DNA from 3 places in the Planomonospora antibiotica genome. Region 1 is predicted to be linked to each of the others. Evidence: riboswitches for the same ligand, from Rfam matches in the RefSeq annotation. Region 1 holds a riboswitch; each other region holds the start of a gene.
What was found. A riboswitch is a leader RNA that binds a small molecule or an ion and turns the genes downstream of it on or off. The one in region 1 is predicted to bind cyclic di-AMP.
Positions count from the first base shown of each region.

Region 2: another riboswitch for cyclic di-AMP. It lies ahead of IEZ06_RS34000 (coiled-coil domain-containing protein); the one in region 1 lies ahead of IEZ06_RS01560 (C40 family peptidase).
Region 3: another riboswitch for cyclic di-AMP. It lies ahead of IEZ06_RS23970 (coiled-coil domain-containing protein); the one in region 1 lies ahead of IEZ06_RS01560 (C40 family peptidase).

Region 1 covers NZ_BMQE01000001.1:343,369-349,199, forward strand. Annotated here, with positions in the region: gene IEZ06_RS01555 (C40 family peptidase) at 173-1,159, shown strand; cyclic di-AMP (ydaO/yuaA leader) riboswitch at 1,562-1,720, shown strand; gene IEZ06_RS01560 (C40 family peptidase) at 1,830-2,336, shown strand; gene IEZ06_RS01565 (hypothetical protein) at 2,586-3,365, shown strand; gene IEZ06_RS01570 (M48 family metallopeptidase) at 3,362-4,654, shown strand; gene IEZ06_RS01575 (glycosyltransferase family 4 protein) at 4,651-5,787, shown strand.
Region 2 covers NZ_BMQE01000076.1:11,632-17,462, reverse strand. Annotated here, with positions in the region: gene IEZ06_RS34005 (CHAP domain-containing protein) at 105-905, opposite strand; gene IEZ06_RS34000 (coiled-coil domain-containing protein) at 1,199-2,182, opposite strand; cyclic di-AMP (ydaO/yuaA leader) riboswitch at 2,186-2,321, opposite strand; gene IEZ06_RS33995 (MarC family protein) at 2,593-3,225, opposite strand; gene IEZ06_RS33990 (heavy metal translocating P-type ATPase) at 3,655-5,831, opposite strand, start outside.
Region 3 covers NZ_BMQE01000029.1:63,325-69,155, forward strand. Annotated here, with positions in the region: gene IEZ06_RS23960 (PLP-dependent cysteine synthase family protein) at 1-195, shown strand, start outside; gene IEZ06_RS23965 (MFS transporter) at 192-1,469, shown strand; cyclic di-AMP (ydaO/yuaA leader) riboswitch at 1,868-2,004, shown strand; gene IEZ06_RS23970 (coiled-coil domain-containing protein) at 2,008-2,994, shown strand; gene IEZ06_RS36580 (hypothetical protein) at 3,360-4,274, opposite strand; gene IEZ06_RS23980 (DUF305 domain-containing protein) at 4,734-5,360, opposite strand.

The DNA of each region.
Region 1 (5,831 bases):
CGGCCTGTCGCCCGCGCCCCCGCGGGGGGCCGCTCCCCATCTCCGCCCGGCAGCGTCCGGCGGGAGCGGGAGGACGGGGAAGCGACCGAAAAGGTGAGCTGGACCTTACTGATTCTGTACTATTCGCCCCAGGTCTTTACGGCGGGAGGGCGTAGTAGTGGCCGTGGCGGGTATGCCGAAGTGTTATGGGCGGGTGCCCGTGGCGGCCGGACTGGCTCTCGTGGCGTTCCTGCTGCCGGCGCTGCCGGCCGGCGACGCGCTCGCCGATCCGAAGCCGACGATCGCCGAGGCGAAGAAGAAGCTGGAGAAGCTCAACGACCAGGCCGACAAGATCGTTGAGAAGTACAACCAGGCCGGCGAGAAGTGGAAGAAGGCCCGCACGCGCTACCGGACGCTCAACGGCGCCCTGGAGAAGCAGAGCGCGAAGGTCGCCGGGCTGCGCCGGGAGCTGGTCGCGATGGCCGTCAGCGGCTACCAGGCGGGCACGGTGACCGGCTGGGAGAGCCTGATCACCAGGCCCGACCCGAGCGACCTGCTGAGCGGCCTGGCCGCGGTGGACCAGATGTCGGCCCTGCGCGCCCAGTCCCTCAACGCCTTCGACGAGGCCACCAAGACGCTGCGGACCGACCGGGACAAGGCCAAGGCCGCCCTGGCGGAGGCCGACGAGTACCGCGACGAGCTGGCCGAGGAGAAGGCCAAGGCCGACAAGATGGTCAAGGCCCAGATCAAGCTCCTGCGCGAGCTCGGCGCCTACCGGGCGGGCAATCCGAACAGCCCCGGCATCACCTACACCGGTTCCGCCTCGGGGAGCGCCCGCGAGGCGCTCCAGTTCGCCTTCGCCCAGGTCGGCAAGCCGTACCAGTACGGCGGCACGGGACCCGGCGGCTGGGACTGCTCCGGCTTGGTGCAGGCCGCCTGGCGCGCCGGGGGCGTCAGCCTCCCGCGGACGACCTGGGAGCAGTGGAGCTGGGGTGCGAGCCGCAGGGTCTCCCTGGACGACCTCCAGCCCGGAGACCTCATCTTCAGCGAGGGTCTGGGACACGTGAGCATGTACGTCGGCGGCGGCCAGATCGTCCACGCCCCGCAGACCGGCGACGTCGTGAAGGTCGTCGACCTGTCGGCGTACGGCCGCCGTCTGGTGGGCGCGGTCCGTCCCTGATCCGTCCCTCATCCGTCTCCGTCTCCGTCCCGTCCCGTCCGGTCCCATCCCGTCCCGCCCCGTCCGCGACGCCTGAGCCCGCGAGCCCCGTGCCCGCGGGCTCTTCCGTATCCGGTCAAGATCATCACTCTTGTGACTGGAGTTACGGAAGTGACAACGTTCAGGCAGCGGATTTCCAAATGTGACGAGGGTCATATCGCGGTGGTGGACTCGCCGTTATCCAGCGGTTATGAAAAGAGAGAAGAGGCTCCCCGATCTTCGAACGGGGCAGCGTCTTTGCCGATGTTTGGGGATCGGGGTAACTTCTGGCGTCGCGACGAGCAAGCCATGCCGTCGCAGTGCACCGGCCTCTCAAGCCGTGTCCAGATGAATAATCCAAGCGGTCACGCGAAGCACCGACACCGTCGTGACCTGCCGAATCCATGCAGCCATGAGGCATGGAACCGGGGAACCAAAGGCATGATCCCATTGCCAGGGGTGAATCGGCACGCCGTTGTGCCGTAGGGCGTCTTCCCTGCCCGAATCCGTCAGCTAACCCGGTAGGCATCAGTGGAAGTCCCAAGGAGAAATCCTGTCTACCACCCTGCAGAACCCCTGTTCGTCGCGCCTTTTTCGCCTTTCCGTGGGCGGTTTCGTGCTCACTCTGACCGCGTCGGCCGGTGCGGTCGGAATGAATTCCGCGCAGGCGCGGGCGGCGACGAACGGCGCGACCGCGGTACAGGCCGGAGCCGTCGCGGTCACCCAGGTGAGCGGTGCCCCCCTCACCGGGGCGAGTGCCAAGGCGGCCACCAGGCTGAGCAAGGCCGCGCGGCAGAAGGCGAAGGCGGCGAAGGCCGTCTCGGTGGCCAAGCGGCAGGTCGGCGCCCCCTACCGCTGGGGCGGGACCGGTCCTCGTGCGTTCGACTGCTCGGGCCTGGCGCAGTACTCCTGGCGCAAGGCGGGGGTACGGCTCCCGCGGATCACGCACAGCCAGTACCGCGCCGTCAGGAAGAAGGTCTCGTGGCGCAGCCTGCGCCCCGGTGACCTGCTCTTCTTCTACGGCAAGGGCCACGTCGGCATCTACGTCGGCAAGGGGAGGATGGTCCACGCGCCGAGCAGCGGCAGGACGGTCCGGATCGTGAAGCTGAAGAACTACTACCGCTCCTCCTTCGCCGGAGCGGTCCGCCCCGGCGTCTGACCGGGCCGGTCCGGCGGCGGGTGTGCCGCCGGAGGCGCAGGTGAGCGGCCCCGCCCGTCCCCGCGACGGTCGGGGCCGCTCCGCGTCCGGCACGGGGACGGCGGTTTCAAGGGGCCGCCCCGCGTCGTCGGCGCGGCGGCCGGGCGTCCGGCACGCGGAACGGGGCCGCCCGCGTACCCGGAGCGGGGACCGCTCCGGGCCCGGCGCCCGGGCGGATCCGCCGGCCCGCGTCGCGTAGCATCGGCGCACATGTCCGTCCCCCAGGGGCGCCGCGCCGTACTCGCCGGGATGCTGGCGCTCACGGGCGCCGCTCTGGCCGCGTCCGCGCCGCTCCCGGCCGTCCCGTGGCCGGGAGCCGTCGTGGTCCGCGGGGAGGGCTCGGTCGTCGTCGGGGACCGCGCCGTCGCGGGTCTGCTGGCGGACCTCGCCGCCCGGGCCGACCGCGCCCGCCGCAGGATCGCCGCGATCTGGGGGCCGGTCCGCCCGGTGGTCCTGTTCCCGGAGACCGACGCGCAGGCCGCGGTGCTCGCGGGCGCCTCCGGGATCGCGGCCACGCGCGGGCTGGCCGCGCTGGCCACCGCGGACCGGGTGGTCGTCCTGCCGGGCGGCTACGCGCGGCTCAGCGAGGTCGGCAGGGACGTGGTCCTCACCCACGAGCTCGTCCACGTGGCCACCGGCGCGACCCGGGGCGGCCGGGTGCCGATGTGGCTGTCGGAGGGGTTCGCCGACTACGTCGGCTACGCGGGCACGGGGCTGGACGTCCGCCGGGCCGCCGCGGAGCTGGCCCGGGAGGTGCGGGCGGGCGTGCTGCCGGACCGGCTGCCCGGCCCGGCCGACTTCGCCCCCGGCGGGGCGCGGCTCGCGCAGGTCTACGAGGAGGCCTGGCTCGCCTGCCGCTACGTCGCCGCACGTTTCGGCGAGCGGGCCCTCGTGAGGCTCTACGGTAGCGATGTCGAGACCACGCTCGGCCTGACCGCGGCGGAGTTCACCGCGGGCTGGCGCGACCACCTCCGGAAGGAACTCGCATGACGTCGAGCACCGCGCGGGCGCCCGGCGCGCGGCCCGGGAGCCCGCGGGCGGCGGGCTGGGCGCTGGCCGCCCTCGGCGCGGTCACCCTGGCGGTCGTGGCGCTCAGCACGCCGTGGCGGGCGCTGCCCGCGGCGGCGCCGCGGGTGGAGCCGGACCCGGCCCGCGACTTCACCGCCGGGCAGATCGCCCGGTCCCAGGCGTTCGACGCCGTGGTCGGCCCGCCCGCCTACCTGTCGCTCGGCCTCACCCTGGTGGCGGCCGGGCTGCTGGTGGCCACCCCGCTGGGCGCGCGGCTGCTGGAGCGGCTGCCGGGGGGACGGTGGTGGCTGCGGGTGCTGCTCGGCGTGCTCGCCGTCACGGCGGCCGTGGAGCTCGTGCGCTGGCCGCTCGGGATGTGGCAGGAGGTCCACCTGCGGGACTACGGCCTGTCCACCCAGGACTGGCCGTCGTGGGCCGCCGACCGGCTCAAGAACATCGGGATCAGGACCGCGCTCACCGCGGTCATGGTGCTCGCCGTCGTCGCGCTGGCCCGGCGCTTCGCGCGCTGGTGGATCCCCGCCGCGCTGGGCGCCTTCACGCTGACCGTGACCGTCTCCTTCGCCTATCCGGTGCTGGTGGAGCCGGTCTTCAACGACTTCTCGCCGATGGCCGCCGGGCCGCTCCGCGACGACCTGCTCGCCATGGCCGAGCGCGACGGCGTGCCGGTCGAGGACGTGCTCGTCGCCGACGCCTCCCGCCGGACCACCGCGCTCAACGCCTACGTCTCCGGATTCGGCGCGACCCGCAGGATCGTGGTCTACGACACGCTGCTGCGGGCCCCGGCCGACGAGGTCGAGCTGGTCGTGGCGCACGAGCTGGGCCACGCCGCCACCGGCGACGTGCTGTACGGCACGCTGGTCGGCGCCCTGGGCGCGGCCTGCGGGGCGTGCCTGCTGTACCTCGTGGCCTCGTCCGGCCCGCTGCGCCGGCGCACCGGGGTCGGCTCCCTCGCCGACCCGCGGGCCGCCGGCCTGGTCATGGGGCTGCTGAGCCTGGCCACCGTGCTCTCCGGGCCCCTGCAGAACGTGGTCAGCAGGCACATCGAGGCCCGGGCCGACGTGCACGCGCTGAACCTGACGCGGGACCCGGCCACGTTCGCGGCCATGCAGAAGCGGCTGGCCGTGGCCAATATTTCTGATTTATCACCAGATGTCGTTGAATATGTTCTTTATGCCTCCCACCCCGCCATCCCGGAGCGGATCGCCGCGGCGCGCTCCTGGGCCGCGCTGAACGGCCTGCCGGAGCCGTGAAGCGCACGCTGATCGTCACCAACGACTTCCCGCCCCGCCCCGGCGGCATCCAGTCGTTCGTGCACGGGCTCGCCGTCCGCATGCCCCCGGGCTCGGTGGTCGTCTACGCCCCCCGCTGGGCCGGATGCGAGGCCTTCGACGCGCGCCAGCCGTACCCCGTCGTGCGCCACCCCACCTCGCTGATGCTGCCCACCCCCCGGGTGGCCCGCCGGGCCGCCGGCCTGCTCGCCGAGCACAAGTGCGACACGGTGGTGTTCGGGGCGGCGGCCCCGCTCGGCCTGCTCGCGCCGCGGCTCCGGGCGGCGGGGGCGGAGCGCGTCGTGATGCTGACCCACGGCCACGAGGCGTCCTGGGCCCGCGTCCCGGCGGCCCGGCGGCTGCTGGCCGGGATCGGCGGCCACGCCGACGCGGTCACCTACCTGGGCGAGTACACCCGGCGGCTGCTCGCCGCGGTGATCCCGGAGGAGAAGCTGGTACGGCTCGCGCCTGGAGTGGACACCGGCGTGTTCCTCCCGGGGGCGGAGCCGTCCGGGAAGGGCTCCGCGCTCCGGTCGTGGTGCGCCGCCGGGCCGGTGGTGGTCTGCGTCTCCCGGCTGGTGCCGCGCAAGGGCCAGGACACGCTGCTCCGCGCCTGGCCCCGGGTGCTGCGGGCCGTGCCGGACGCCCGGCTGCTGCTGGTCGGCGGCGGGCCGTACCGGGGGAGCCTGGAGCGGCTGGCCGGCCGCCTGGGCCTGCGCGACTCGGTCCGGCTGACCGGGTCCGTGGCCGCCGAGGACCTGCCGGGCTGCTTCGCCCTGGGAGACGTGTTCGCGATGCCCTGCCGCACCCGGCTGGGGGGCATCGACGTCGAGGGGCTCGGCATCGTCTACCTGGAGGCGTCGGCCAGCGGGCTGCCGGTGCTGGCGGGCTCCTCGGGCGGGGCTCCCGACGCGGTGCTGCCCGGCGAGACCGGCCTCGTCGTGGACGGCGGCTCGCCCGGGGCGGTGGCGGCCGCGCTGGTGGAACTGCTCGGCGATCCGGCCCGCGCCCGGGCGATGGGGGAGCGCGGGCGCGAGTGGGTCGGCCGGGAGTGGAGCTGGGACCTGGTGGTGTCCCGGTTCACCCGGATCCTGGACCCGGACCGGGACGTCTGAAGGACGCGGCCGGAACCGGGTGCCCGGACCGGACGCGGTCCCGC
Region 2 (5,831 bases), on a different contig from region 1:
GCGGCCGTGCCGAGCGCAGCAGGTATGTTCCCGTAGAAGAACGGGCCATTCCACCAGGCCGGGGCCCATAGAGGCGGATCTTGACTGGTGCAGGCATTGCCGGATCACGACCGAGGCCGGCCTGCTTCATGGCCTGTACCAGGCTGGTCTGTACCGGGGCCGGGCGGGCTCGTGCTGCTGGGATGGCGGGTCGCCGCCTTCGCTGGGGAGGGGTATCGCGGGTAGCCGTAGCCGACGACATCGGAGGTGGGTCGGATGCGCCGCTCGACTTTGCCCTTGTCGGTGTTGCCCTCGATCGTGGTGATCGTGCCGTCCTCGTTGTCGCGCTCCACCAGGCCCATATGGTCGATCTTGTAGATGCCGCGATCGTCGTCGCTGTCGAGGTCGAAGTAGACAAGGGCGCCGGGTTTGGCCAGGTGGCCCCAGCGGTGGCGGTCTTGGAACCATCCGGCCCAGGCGATGGCGTAGGCGTCCGCGCCGATGACGGACCGCAGGCCGGCCTGTTCGCCGACCCAGGAGATGAACATCGCGCACCAGGGTGCGTTGGCGTAGTTCTCCATGACTCCGCCGTCACGGGCCAGAGTCTCCTGTGCGCGCTGCGAGGCCATGTACCAGGAGTGGAACTTGGTGCCACCGCCGACGGTGTTCTCGGTGATGCCGATCTGCTTTTCGGCCACCTTGAGCAGCGACTCTGCCGGGGTGGGTTTCTTTGGGGGCAGCTTGCCGGCTGGTGGCGGTGCGGCGCCTTTGCTCAGGCGCGCATCGTCAGGCTGGGTCTGCTGGGGCGCATCGGCCATGAAGGCGGGAGCACCGATGGGCAGGGCGCAGGTGATGAAGGTTATGCAGACGGCGGCGCGTAGCAGATTGTCGGGAAGAAGCGGAGAAAAAACATGACGATCGCTCATGTGAGGTCTCCCTCCTGCCTCGCCCACCGGGCCGGTCCTTAGTTCTGGCGGGTAGGCCTCGCGAAATGCTGGGTGGGCAGGAGCACGTGCATCCCGCGATACGCTCCTCGGCATCGCAGGATCCGGTCCACGCAGATGTCTGCCACACAGGAGCGTTATACCCCTCTTCGTTGCCATATGTCGGAATATGGGGAAGGTCTATCGCCCGGCGGGAGGAGGAGAGGAGGGCTGCCTTTCCGCTTCGGTCCGGCGTCGCTCCATCATGTGCCGATTGGGCGGCACCGGGCTGAAGATCAGTACATCGAGATGTGCGGATGGTCGTAGTGGTTGGCGGTGATGCTTCCGCGATCGGACATGAAGCGCCAGCCCGAGCCCTGGTTGATGCGCTGGCGCCAGATCACGTACTTGACGCCGAGCTTGTCCTTGTTCTTGATCGCCCAGTCGGCGATCTCGTCGCCGAGCTTGAGATTGGCCGCCGAGGGCATCGCACCACCGGCGCTCATCATGAAGTCGCAGGCGCGCCCGAGCGGGTGCTCGCCGCCGTCGTTGGCCGCCCGGTAGCAGCCGACCGCGTAAGGGAGGCTGAAGCGTCTGCTGATGGCATCGCGCATGTTCCGGGTGCGATCGGTGATGTTGTCGGGCCCGTTGGGCAGCTGGGGAGCCCAGCTGCCGTTGGAGCGGCGGCCGGAACCCAGCGGGACAAGCTGGTCGAGCCTTTTTTTGATGTCGCGGATGAGCCGCTCGGCCTCCTCGCGCTGGTCCTCGACCTTCTCGGCCTCCCCCCGGATCTGCTCGGTGAGCCGGGCGGCCCGCTCGGCGGCCCGCTTGCGGGCGTCCCGGCTACGGGTGAACCCCTCCAAGTGGGCACTCTGCTGGGCGAGCAGCTGCTCCATCAGCGCGGCGCCGCCCATGTCACCGGGGAACAGCAGCGCCGGAAGGTCGCCGGAACTGCTCTGGTAGCGGAGCTGGGCGATGGAATCGACCTCGCCCTTGGCCGCGGTGAATGCCTCCTCGGCCTTGCGCAGGTTCTTCTTGGCGACGCCCTCGGCCTTGTGCGCCTTGGCCAGCGACTCGCGCTTGGCGGCGTAGGCCTCGATGAGGGTGTCGACCTTCTTGTTGAGCCTGGCCAGGTCCTTCCTGAGCTCGGCCTCAGTGGGCTTGGGGGCCGCGCTGCCCGCGGTAGGGACGCCGAGGATGAAACCGAGTCCCGCGGCCAGGAAGGCGGCCACGATCGCATGACGACGGAACGCAGGGGATGCGGGGGACGCAGCCGCCACGAACTCTCCTCTCCTTCAGCCGACCGGGTTAGCTGACGGGTTCGGGCTGGAGAAAGCCCTTCCACCGAAGTGGTTCACCCCAGGTGCGGTGGTTCCCCGGCTCCCCGGCAACGCGCCAAGGATTAGGCAGCCCGGCCACCAGGGCCGAGGCAAAACGAAGCATAGTAGTAAAGACTTGGTGATATGTACGCAATCCGATACCCGGTGGCGATCAGGCTGTGATCGCCGCTGCCGTGGCGGGTAAGCGGAGAAGAACAGGCCTCCACCAGGGAAGAGCTGTCGCGGAAGGGCGTGATCCTCATCATCACCTTGGCCGGGGCCAGGCTCATCCGGCCATACCTGGCAGAGGGGAACAGCAATGACGATGCCGCAAGCCCTGCTATGGAAAGTAGTAGAAAGTGGTCACGTGTTCATCCCACACCCCACCGCGCCCAATGCTGGACGGCCCCGGCGACGAGCTGTACGGCGATCGCCGCACCGAGCAGGCCCATGATCCGGGTGATGAGGTTCAGCCCGTTGTCCTTGAGGACGCGGCCGATGAGGGAAGAGAACCGCAGCGTCATCCAAGTCAGGACGAGCGCGGCGACCAGAGCCAGAACCACAGCGGTTACCGCAGCGAAGCTGCCGGCTTTTTCCATGTAGAGCATGACGGCGGCGATGGCTCCAGGCCCGGCCAGCAGCGGCGTGCCCAGCGGGACGAAGGCCACGGCGCCGCTTTCGGCGTTGGCGCGCTCTTTGGCGCAGTCGGCTTTGAGTAGATCCAGTGCGATGAGCGCCAGGAGCGCTCCACCGGCGACCTGGAGCGCCTGCAGGGAGATACCCAGCGCGTCCAGCAGGCGATTACCGGCGATCGCGAAGACGGAGACGATCCCTGCGGCGACGAGCACGGACACGCGGGCTGTTCGACGGCGACCGGCCGGATTTTGATTACGGGTCAGGGTGAGGAAGATCGGCACTGCGGCCAGCGGATCGAAGATGACGAGCAGGGTGACGAACGCCTGGACAAAGAGCGCGGAATGGGCGGTCAGAACGGCGATGGACATGACGAGACTCCACGGGACAAGAGGACATCCCCGTCCCCTGGCCTCTGGAGAGTCGCTAGGGGAGCGGGACGGACCGGGGGACCGTGGAGTAGCAGGGCACCGTCCAACGCAGCCACACCGCGACTTCGGCGTCAACCCGCTGGGTGATCATGTCTGCACCTCCTGGCACGCTCAACCTCCAGCCTGACTTCAGTATTCCTTCCAAGCTGATTGAGATCCGTACGCGAAAGCGGGCAGATCCACCGCTCGCTCCCCGCTGCCGGCCACGCCTCCGCCGCCATCAGAAGCAGCGCGGAGGGTGCCGAAGGGTTGCCGGGACCATAGCGCTGCAGGCCGTCGGGGTGCGGCAGATCATCGTTCATGCCGCAACCGAGTGGAGCCCTTCCCCCGAACCGGGGGAAGGGCTCCACTCGGTTGCAGCGGCGGTTCCTATCTGAAGCCGCGCAGGCGCAGGCTGTTGGTGACCACGAACACGCTGGAGAACGCCATCGCCGCTCCTGCGATCATCGGGTTGAGCAGGCCGAGGGCGGCCAGCGGCAGGGCGGCCACGTTGTAGGCGAAGGCCCAGAACAGGTTGCCCTTGATGGTGGCCAGGGTCCGCCGCGACAGGCGGATCGCGTCCGCGGCCACCCGCAGGTCGCCGCGGACCAGGGTCAGATCGGAGGCCTCGATGGCGGCGTCGGTGCCGGTGCCCATCGCAAGTCCCAGGTCGGCCTGGGCGAGCGCGGCGGCGTCGTTGACACCGTCGCCCACCATGGCCACCGTACGGCCCTGCTCCTGCAGCCGCTTGACCACGTCCACCTTGTCGGCGGGCAGCACCTCGGCGATCACCTCGTCGATGCCCACCTCGGCCGCGACCGTCCTGGCGACGGCCTCGTTGTCGCCGGTCAGCAGCACCGGGGTCAAGCCCAGCGCGCGCAGTCGCCGGACGGCTTCGGCGGAGGTCGCCTTGACGGTGTCGGCGACGACCAGGACCGCGCGGGCCCGGCCGTCCCAGCCGACCGCGACCGCGGTGCGGCCCGCCGCCTGCGCCTCGGCGAGCTTGCGCTCCAGCTCGACCGGCAGGTGCTGGGACCACTCGGCCAGCAGTTGCGGGCGGCCGACGAGCACGGCGTGGCCGTCGACGACGCCCCGCACGCCCAGCCCCTCGATGTTGGCGAAGTCCTCGGGGAAGGGCAGCTCACCCACCTGCTCGGCCGCGCCGCGGGCGACCGCCTGGGCGATGGGGTGCTCGGAGGCGTGCTCCAGGGCGCCCGCCAGGCGCAGCACCTCCTCGGCGTCCTCACCGTCGGCCTGGTGCACGTCGACGAGGGTCATCCTGCCCTCGGTGACGGTGCCGGTCTTGTCCAGCACCACGGTGTCGATCTTCTGGGTCGATTCGAGGACCTCGGGGCCCTTGATCAGGATGCCGAGCTGGGCGCCGCGGCCGGTGCCGACCAGCAGCGCGGTCGGGGTGGCCAGGCCCAGCGCGCAGGGGCAGGCGATGATCAGTACGGCGACCGCGGCGGTGAAGGCCGCCCCGGCGCCGTCACCGGTGCCGAGCCAGAAGCCGAGCGTGCCGACGGCCAGCGCGATCACGATGGGGACGAAGATCCCGGAGATGCGGTCGGCCAGGCGCTGCACCTGGGCCTTGCCGGTCTGGGCGTCTTCGACCAGCCTGGCCATCTGGGCGAGCTGGGTGTCGGCGCCCACGCGGGTGGCGCGCACCACCAGCCGCCCGCCGGCGTTGACGGTCGCGCCGACCACGGTGTCGCCGGGCCGCACCTCCACCGGCACCGACTCGCCGGTCAGCATGGAGGCGTCCACCGCCGAGGAGCCCTCCTCCACCACGCCGTCGGTGGCGATCTTCTCGCCGGGCCGGACCACGAAGCGGTCCCCGACCACCAGCTGGTTGCTGGGGATGCGGACCTCGGTGCCGCCGCGCAGCACGGCGACGTCCTTGGCGCCCAGTTCCAGCAGCGCCCGCAGGGCGGCGCCGGCGCGGCGCTTGGAGCGCGCCTCGAAGTAGCGCCCGGCCAGGATGAACGCGGTCACCCCGGCGGCGGCCTCCAGGTAGATGTTGCCCGAGCCGTCGGTGCGCTCGATGGTGAACGCGAACGGGTGGGTCATCCCCGCCGTGCCCGCGCTGCCGAAGAACAGCGCCCACAACGACCAGCCGAGCGCGGCGATCGTGCCGAGCGAGACCAGGGTGTCCATGGTGGCGGCGCCGTGCCGCAGGTTGGTCCAGGCGGCCTTGTGGAACGGCCAGCCCGCGTAGACCACGACCGGAGCGGCCAGGGTGAGCGACAGCCACTGCCAGTGGGTGAACTGCAGGGGCGGGATCATCGCCATCGCTATCACCGGCACGGCCAGCACGACGGAGGTGATCAGGCGGGCGCGCAGCGACGCGAGTTCGTCGGCCGCCTCCTGCGGGGCGGCCTGCCCGGCGGTGTGCCCGGCGGGCGGGGCGGGCAGCGCGGCGCTGTAGCCGGCCTGCTCCACCTGCTCGATCAGCGTCTGCGGGTCGAGGCCCTCGGGGAAGGTGACCTTGGCCTTCTCGGTGGCGTAGTTGACCGTCGCGGTCACGCCGTCGAGCTTGTTGAGCTTGCGCTCGATGCGGTTGGCGC
Region 3 (5,831 bases), on a different contig from region 1:
ATCGCCGTGGTCTTCCCCGACGGCCCCGAGCGCTACTTCGATACCGTCTACAACGACGCCTACTGCGCCGAACGCGGACTGCTCGACGCCAAGCCGGAACCCGAACCCGACGAGATCGCCCATCCGTCGCAGGCCGAGGTCCTGCGGTGGACCCGCTGCGACACGGTGACCGACCCGCTGGAGGGCCGCGCGTGAAGGCCACCGTCGCCCAGGTCCGCTCGTTCAACCGGCCGATCCGGCTGCTGCTGGTCAACCAGCTCACCATCAACGTCGGCTTCTACATGCTCATGCCGTATCTGGCCCTGCACCTGTCCGGTGAGCTCGGGCTGGCGGTCTGGCTGGTCGGGCTCATCCTCGGCGTGCGCAACCTCAGCCAGCAGGGCATGTTCCTGCTCGGCGGGAGCCTGGCCGACCGGATCGGCTACAAACCGATGATCACGGCGGGGCTGGGGTTGCGCAGCGTCGGGTTCACCTTGTTCGGCCTGGCCGAATCACTGCCGTGGCTGATCACCGCCTCCGCGCTGACGGGCCTGGCCGGAGCCCTGTTCAACCCGGCCGCGCGCGCCTATCTCGCCCAGGAGGCGGGTGAGCGCAAGGTGGAGGCGTTCGCCGTCTTCAACGTCTTCTACCAGACGGGCATCATGGTAGGCCCGCTGATCGGGCTGGTGCTGGGCGGGGTGACCTTCCGCTTGACCTGCTTGGTCGCCGCCGGGTTGTTCACCGTCCTGGCCGTCGTCCAGATCCGCGCCCTGCCGGGCCGTTCCGGCAGCAGGGCCGGCGCGCAGGCCGGCATGCTGCACGACTGGCGCCAGATCATCGGCAACCGGTCCTTCCTGCTGTTCTCCTTGGCGATGATCGGCTCCTACGTGCTCAACTTCCAGGTCTACCTGGGCCTGCCGATCGAGGTGCGCCGGCTGACCGGGAGCGAGCTCGGCGTCACCCTGCTGTTCATGCTCTCCGGCGTCCTGGCCATCGTCGGGCAGGTCCGCATCACCGCGTGGGCCAGGCGGCGCTGGACGGCGGGGCAGGCGATGGCGCGGGGCCTGGGGCTGATGGGCACCTCGTTCGTGCCGCTCGCCCTGGCGGCGTCCCTGGCCCCCGCGTTGCCGGGTACGGCGCCTTGGCCGGCGCACGCTCTGGCCCTGGCACCGGTGCTCCTGGCGACCGGCCTGCTGAGCCTGGCGGTCATGATCGTCTACCCGTTCGAGATGGCGACCATCGCCGCGCTCGGCGGGGAGCGCATGATGGGCACCTACTACGGCTTCTACAACACCCTGTCGGGTCTCGGCATCGCCGCGGGCAACCTGCTGACCGGCGCGGCACTCGACGCCGGGAGGCAGGCGGGGATGCCCGGCCTTCCGTGGTGGGTGATGGCCGCGGTCGGGGGCGCTTGCGCCGTGGCGGTGCTCGCCCTGGACCGGTCGGGCCGGCTGGAACCGGGCCGGCAGCCGCAGGCGACCCCGGCCTGACCGCCGCCGGGCGGCCCGCAACGGCGGATCCTTTCCGCGGGACCGGCGGGGCGTCTCGCCGACGACTCCATCGGGGTGGCCCAGGTGAGGCCCCGGGTCCTGTGGCATCTGCCCAGGCAGGCACGATCACCGGAGCGACAACATTCACCTCCTATGATGAATAGTAGATTCCGGCATGCCTGGACGGCTCGCTCGCGCGGGCCGCCATGTCACCACGGTGCACCACCACACCGTTCTACACCGGAAATCTCCTGGTAGATCGCGACTCCCTCTCCATCGGAGTCCTCCCTCGCAGCGACGCCTGGCAGCGGGTGATCACGTAAAGATCACTTCTTTGCATCGGATTAGGGTCATATGACCGGCTGTTTACTACTATGCTTCGTTGCGCGCTGGCCGAAAGGGCCGGCATGCCTCATCCCGGGCGAAGCGCCCGGGAGCCGGGGAACCACCGCACCTGGGGTGAACCACGTTCCGTGGAAGGGCGTCCTCCCGCCCGAACCCGTCAGCTAACCCGGCCGGCCGAAGGAGAGGAGAGTGCGTGGCGGCCCCGTCGCCCACGTCCCCCATGTTCCGCCACCGTCTGGCCGCGACCGCCTGCGTGATCTCCGCGTTCGGAGTCGTCTTCGGTCCCCCCTCCCCGGCCGCCGCAGCCCCCAAGCCCCGCGAGGCCGAGCTCCGCAAGGAGCTGAACAAGCTCACCACGAAGGTCGACGCGCTCATCGAGGCCTACGCCGCCAAACGCGAGTCGCTGAAGAAGGCGCAGAAGGCCGAGAGCGTCGCCAAGGAGAACCTGAGCAAGGCCGAGGACGCCTACGCGGAGGCCAAAAAGCAGGTCGACTCCATCGCCCAGCTCCGCTACCAGAGCGACTCCGGTGATCTGCCCGCACTGCTGTTCGGCGACGGTGACATGAGCGGTGCGGCCATGCTGGAACAGCTGGCCGCCCAGCAGGGCGCCTACCTCGACGGTTTCGCCCGCAGCAGGGACGCCAGGAAGCAGGCCTCCGACCGGGCCGCGCAGCTCACCGAGGACCTGCGCCGGGAGAGCGAGCACGTCGAGGAGCAGCGCAGGGACGCCGAGGAGCTGATCGGCGCCATCAAGAAGAAGATCGATCAGCTCGTGCCTTTGGGCTCCGGCCGCCGCGCCAACGGCACCTGGGCGCCCCAACTCCCCAATGGTGCCGACAACATCACCGACCGCACCCGTAACATGCGCGAGGCCATCAGGAAACGCTTCGCCCTGCCGTACGCGGTCGGCTGCTACCGGCCGATCAACGACGGCGGTGAGCACCCGCTCGGGCGCGCCTGCGACTTCATGATGAGCGCCGGCGGGGCGATGCCCTCGGCCGCCAACCTCCGGCTCGGTGACGAGATCGCCGCCTGGGCCGTCAAGAACAAGGACAAGCTCGGCGTGAAATACGTGATCTGGCGCCAGCGGATCAACCACGGCTCCGGGTGGCGGTTCATGTCGGACCGCGGGAGCGTGACCGCCAACCACTACGACCACCCGCACATCTCGATGTACTGAAAGCAAAGAGCCTCACCGACGGGCTGCTCACCGGCGCTGATGAGCAGCCGGGGTAGTGACGCGCAGGCGCAGCTCAGGTGCAACGCAGGCGAGGATGTCGCGATGATCACTCAGGCGATGGGTGAGCGGCCAGCCCGGGCGGCCCGGTGAGGCTGGGCGAAGCCGCGGCTCCGATCAGCGCGGGCGCGCCGGGCGATGGTGATGGCCCGGGCAGCGGTTCCCTCGGCGGGCACGCCGAGGGAACCGATGACGCCGGTCGGCAGCAGCCCTTGAGCGTTGACGCGGTAGCCGGTGTCCAGGCATAAGGAGCTCTCGTTGATGGCCCTGCCGCGCCGGACGCATCTCGCAAGCGCGCGAAAGGGTGGTCAGGGGCGCCTTCGATGCCGCCCGCGTGCCCGCAATGAGGGGTGTCCCGGCCCCGTGTGACCTCCTGCGAGGGCCGGTCGCCTGCCGAGGAGCCGACCGCCGATCACCATTCCGCCCCCGATCACACCCGCGATCACGAGCAGGACGCTCTTGGGGCTGCTGCCGGGTCCATCGGTGACCGAAGACACGGCGGTCGTGCTCCCGGAGTCCCGTTCAGCGGCGGTGGCGTTCGGGGCCACGGTGCCGGTCCGGTCACCTCCTACCGCGGGAACCGTTGTCCCTCCGCCGGCCTGCCCGGCCGGCCCCGTGCTCGCGGGAGCCTCCGTGGAGGTCTCCCGCGGCTCGGCCTCGGCGGTCCGGGCCGGCACGGGTTCGGCGGGGTCGTCGTCGTGACGCGCGTAGGCGCCGGTGGCGAAGGGCAGCGGCAGGTTCTTCTTTCCCTTGCCCGGACCCCACTTGGTGATGACGTAGTCGACCTTGATGTGGCCCAGGCCGCCGTTGCCCCGCACCGTCAGCGCCTCGGCGTCGAAGGTGCCACCGGTCAGCTCGGCGAAGGTCTTGGCGTCCAGATCCAGCATGATGCCGCGGCTGGACGGCTCGCCCGGACCGCGGTCGCCGACGAAGAACGGCGCCTTCCTGCCCTTGTAGAGCACGTAGCCCTCGGTCAGCAGCGGCCATGACGGGGAAGCGGCCAGGCCCTTTTGCATTGGTTTGCCCGAGGCCGGCAGACCGGTGTCGCCGTTGCGGCCGGAACCGTCGTCCCAGAAGTAGGAAGCGGTGGTCGAGCCCTTCAGCATGACCGTCTGGTGGGTGTCCGCGTGGGCGGTACCGGTTGGAGTCGCGCCGATCGTGAGGGCCAGGATGGCGGCGCTCAGGGCACGGGCGTGGGTGGCGGGGCGGGCGGTGGGGACCATGAGGAAGGAGGACCCTTCGCGAAGGGGACAGGGCGTTCCTCGGCCTGGGAGCCGCGCCGCAGGCGGAACCGGTGCGGCCGCTCCTGGGGCCTTTCCTTCATGGGATCCGCTGGAGGTGGCGGGAGGAGAGCATCGAGGGTGCGGTGCGGTTGCCGAGTGGAAGGCCTCGGTCACCTCTGCCCGGGAGGTTCGCTACCGCGACGGCCGTTGCGATCACGGCCGGGGTCTCTCTGCTCTGCGGCGGCTGTGAGCCGCCGGTCGTGGCGTCGACGGCGCGACGGCCAAGGCCGGCCCCGTACCAGGCGTGCACGCCGCCGCAGGGAGTCACAGCAGGCGTGGGCACCGTCTTATCGGGGGGCGTCGCCCGCCCATCACGGGCACCGGAGCCGTCAGGTAGAGCGGTCCGGACCGCTCGTGCTCGCCCTGCGGGGAAGACCTCCGCCGTGTGCAGTGCACGGTTCAGAGCCTGGCGAGGATCTCGTTCATCTGCTCGATCTCGGCCTGCTGGGCGGTTTCGATGGTCTTGGCCATCTCCTTGGCGTCGGGGTTGGCGCCCTGTGCCTGCTCGGTCTTGGCCATCTCGATGGCGCCTTCGTGATGGTCGATCATCATCTCGCAGAACATCCGGTCGAAACCGGTTCCCTTCGCGGCCATGAGCTTGTTCATGTCTTCTTCGTCCATCATCCCGGACATGTCATGTCCGCCGTGGCCCGCTTCGGGGGTCACGGGCTTGCCCCACTGCGCCAACCAGGTCGTCAGGGTGGTGATCTCCGGGTCCTGCGCGCTCTTGATCTTGGCCGCCAGTTCCTTGACCTCCGGGTCCGAAGCCCGGCTCTCGGCCATCTCGGCCATCTCCACGGCCTGCTGGTGGTGCGGGATCATGTTCTGCGCGAACGTCACGTCCGCATCGTTGAACGTCGCGGACTGCTGAGGAGCGGCGGAGGTGGCCGGGGCGGCGGTCGTCGCGCCGGTGGGACCGGTCGCGGTGTCATCGGCGCCGCCGCAGGCGGTGAGCAGCATGAGAACACCGGATCCCGCCGCCGTGGCCAGCGCGAGCCGATGGACGGGAGAACTGCTGGGACCCATGGGTGTCGCTCCTTCCTCGGGCTCTCGGATCTGCACCGCCTCTCCGTTCGGGCGGGCGTCGAAGACATCCGCGGGCGCGGTTTCCGACCGCTATTTTGGCGACCGGAAACCTCGGTAAGTGCGATCCTTATATGCCCGGGCAGGGAGCGGTCACACAGCTTAGGACGAGCGAGCCCTGACCGACGGTAACCACCGGTCAGAAGGCCAGGCGGGCCAGAACGGAGGCAGCGCGGGCAGAGGGCGAACGAGCAGCGCGGCGGCGCACCCGGTGGCGGGCGGCCCGCGCCGTACCGGAGCGGACCGTCACGGCGAACCCGTCGCCGCCGGCTCGCCGATCCGGCCCCCTCGAGCGGATACGCCGCCAAGTCGTCGGCACCGCAGACGTCTCTACCTGCGCGCCGCGTCGTTCCTCGACGTCGTGCGCAGCGCCGCCACGATCGATGCCGGCCTGGCCGGGATCTGGGCCGTCAC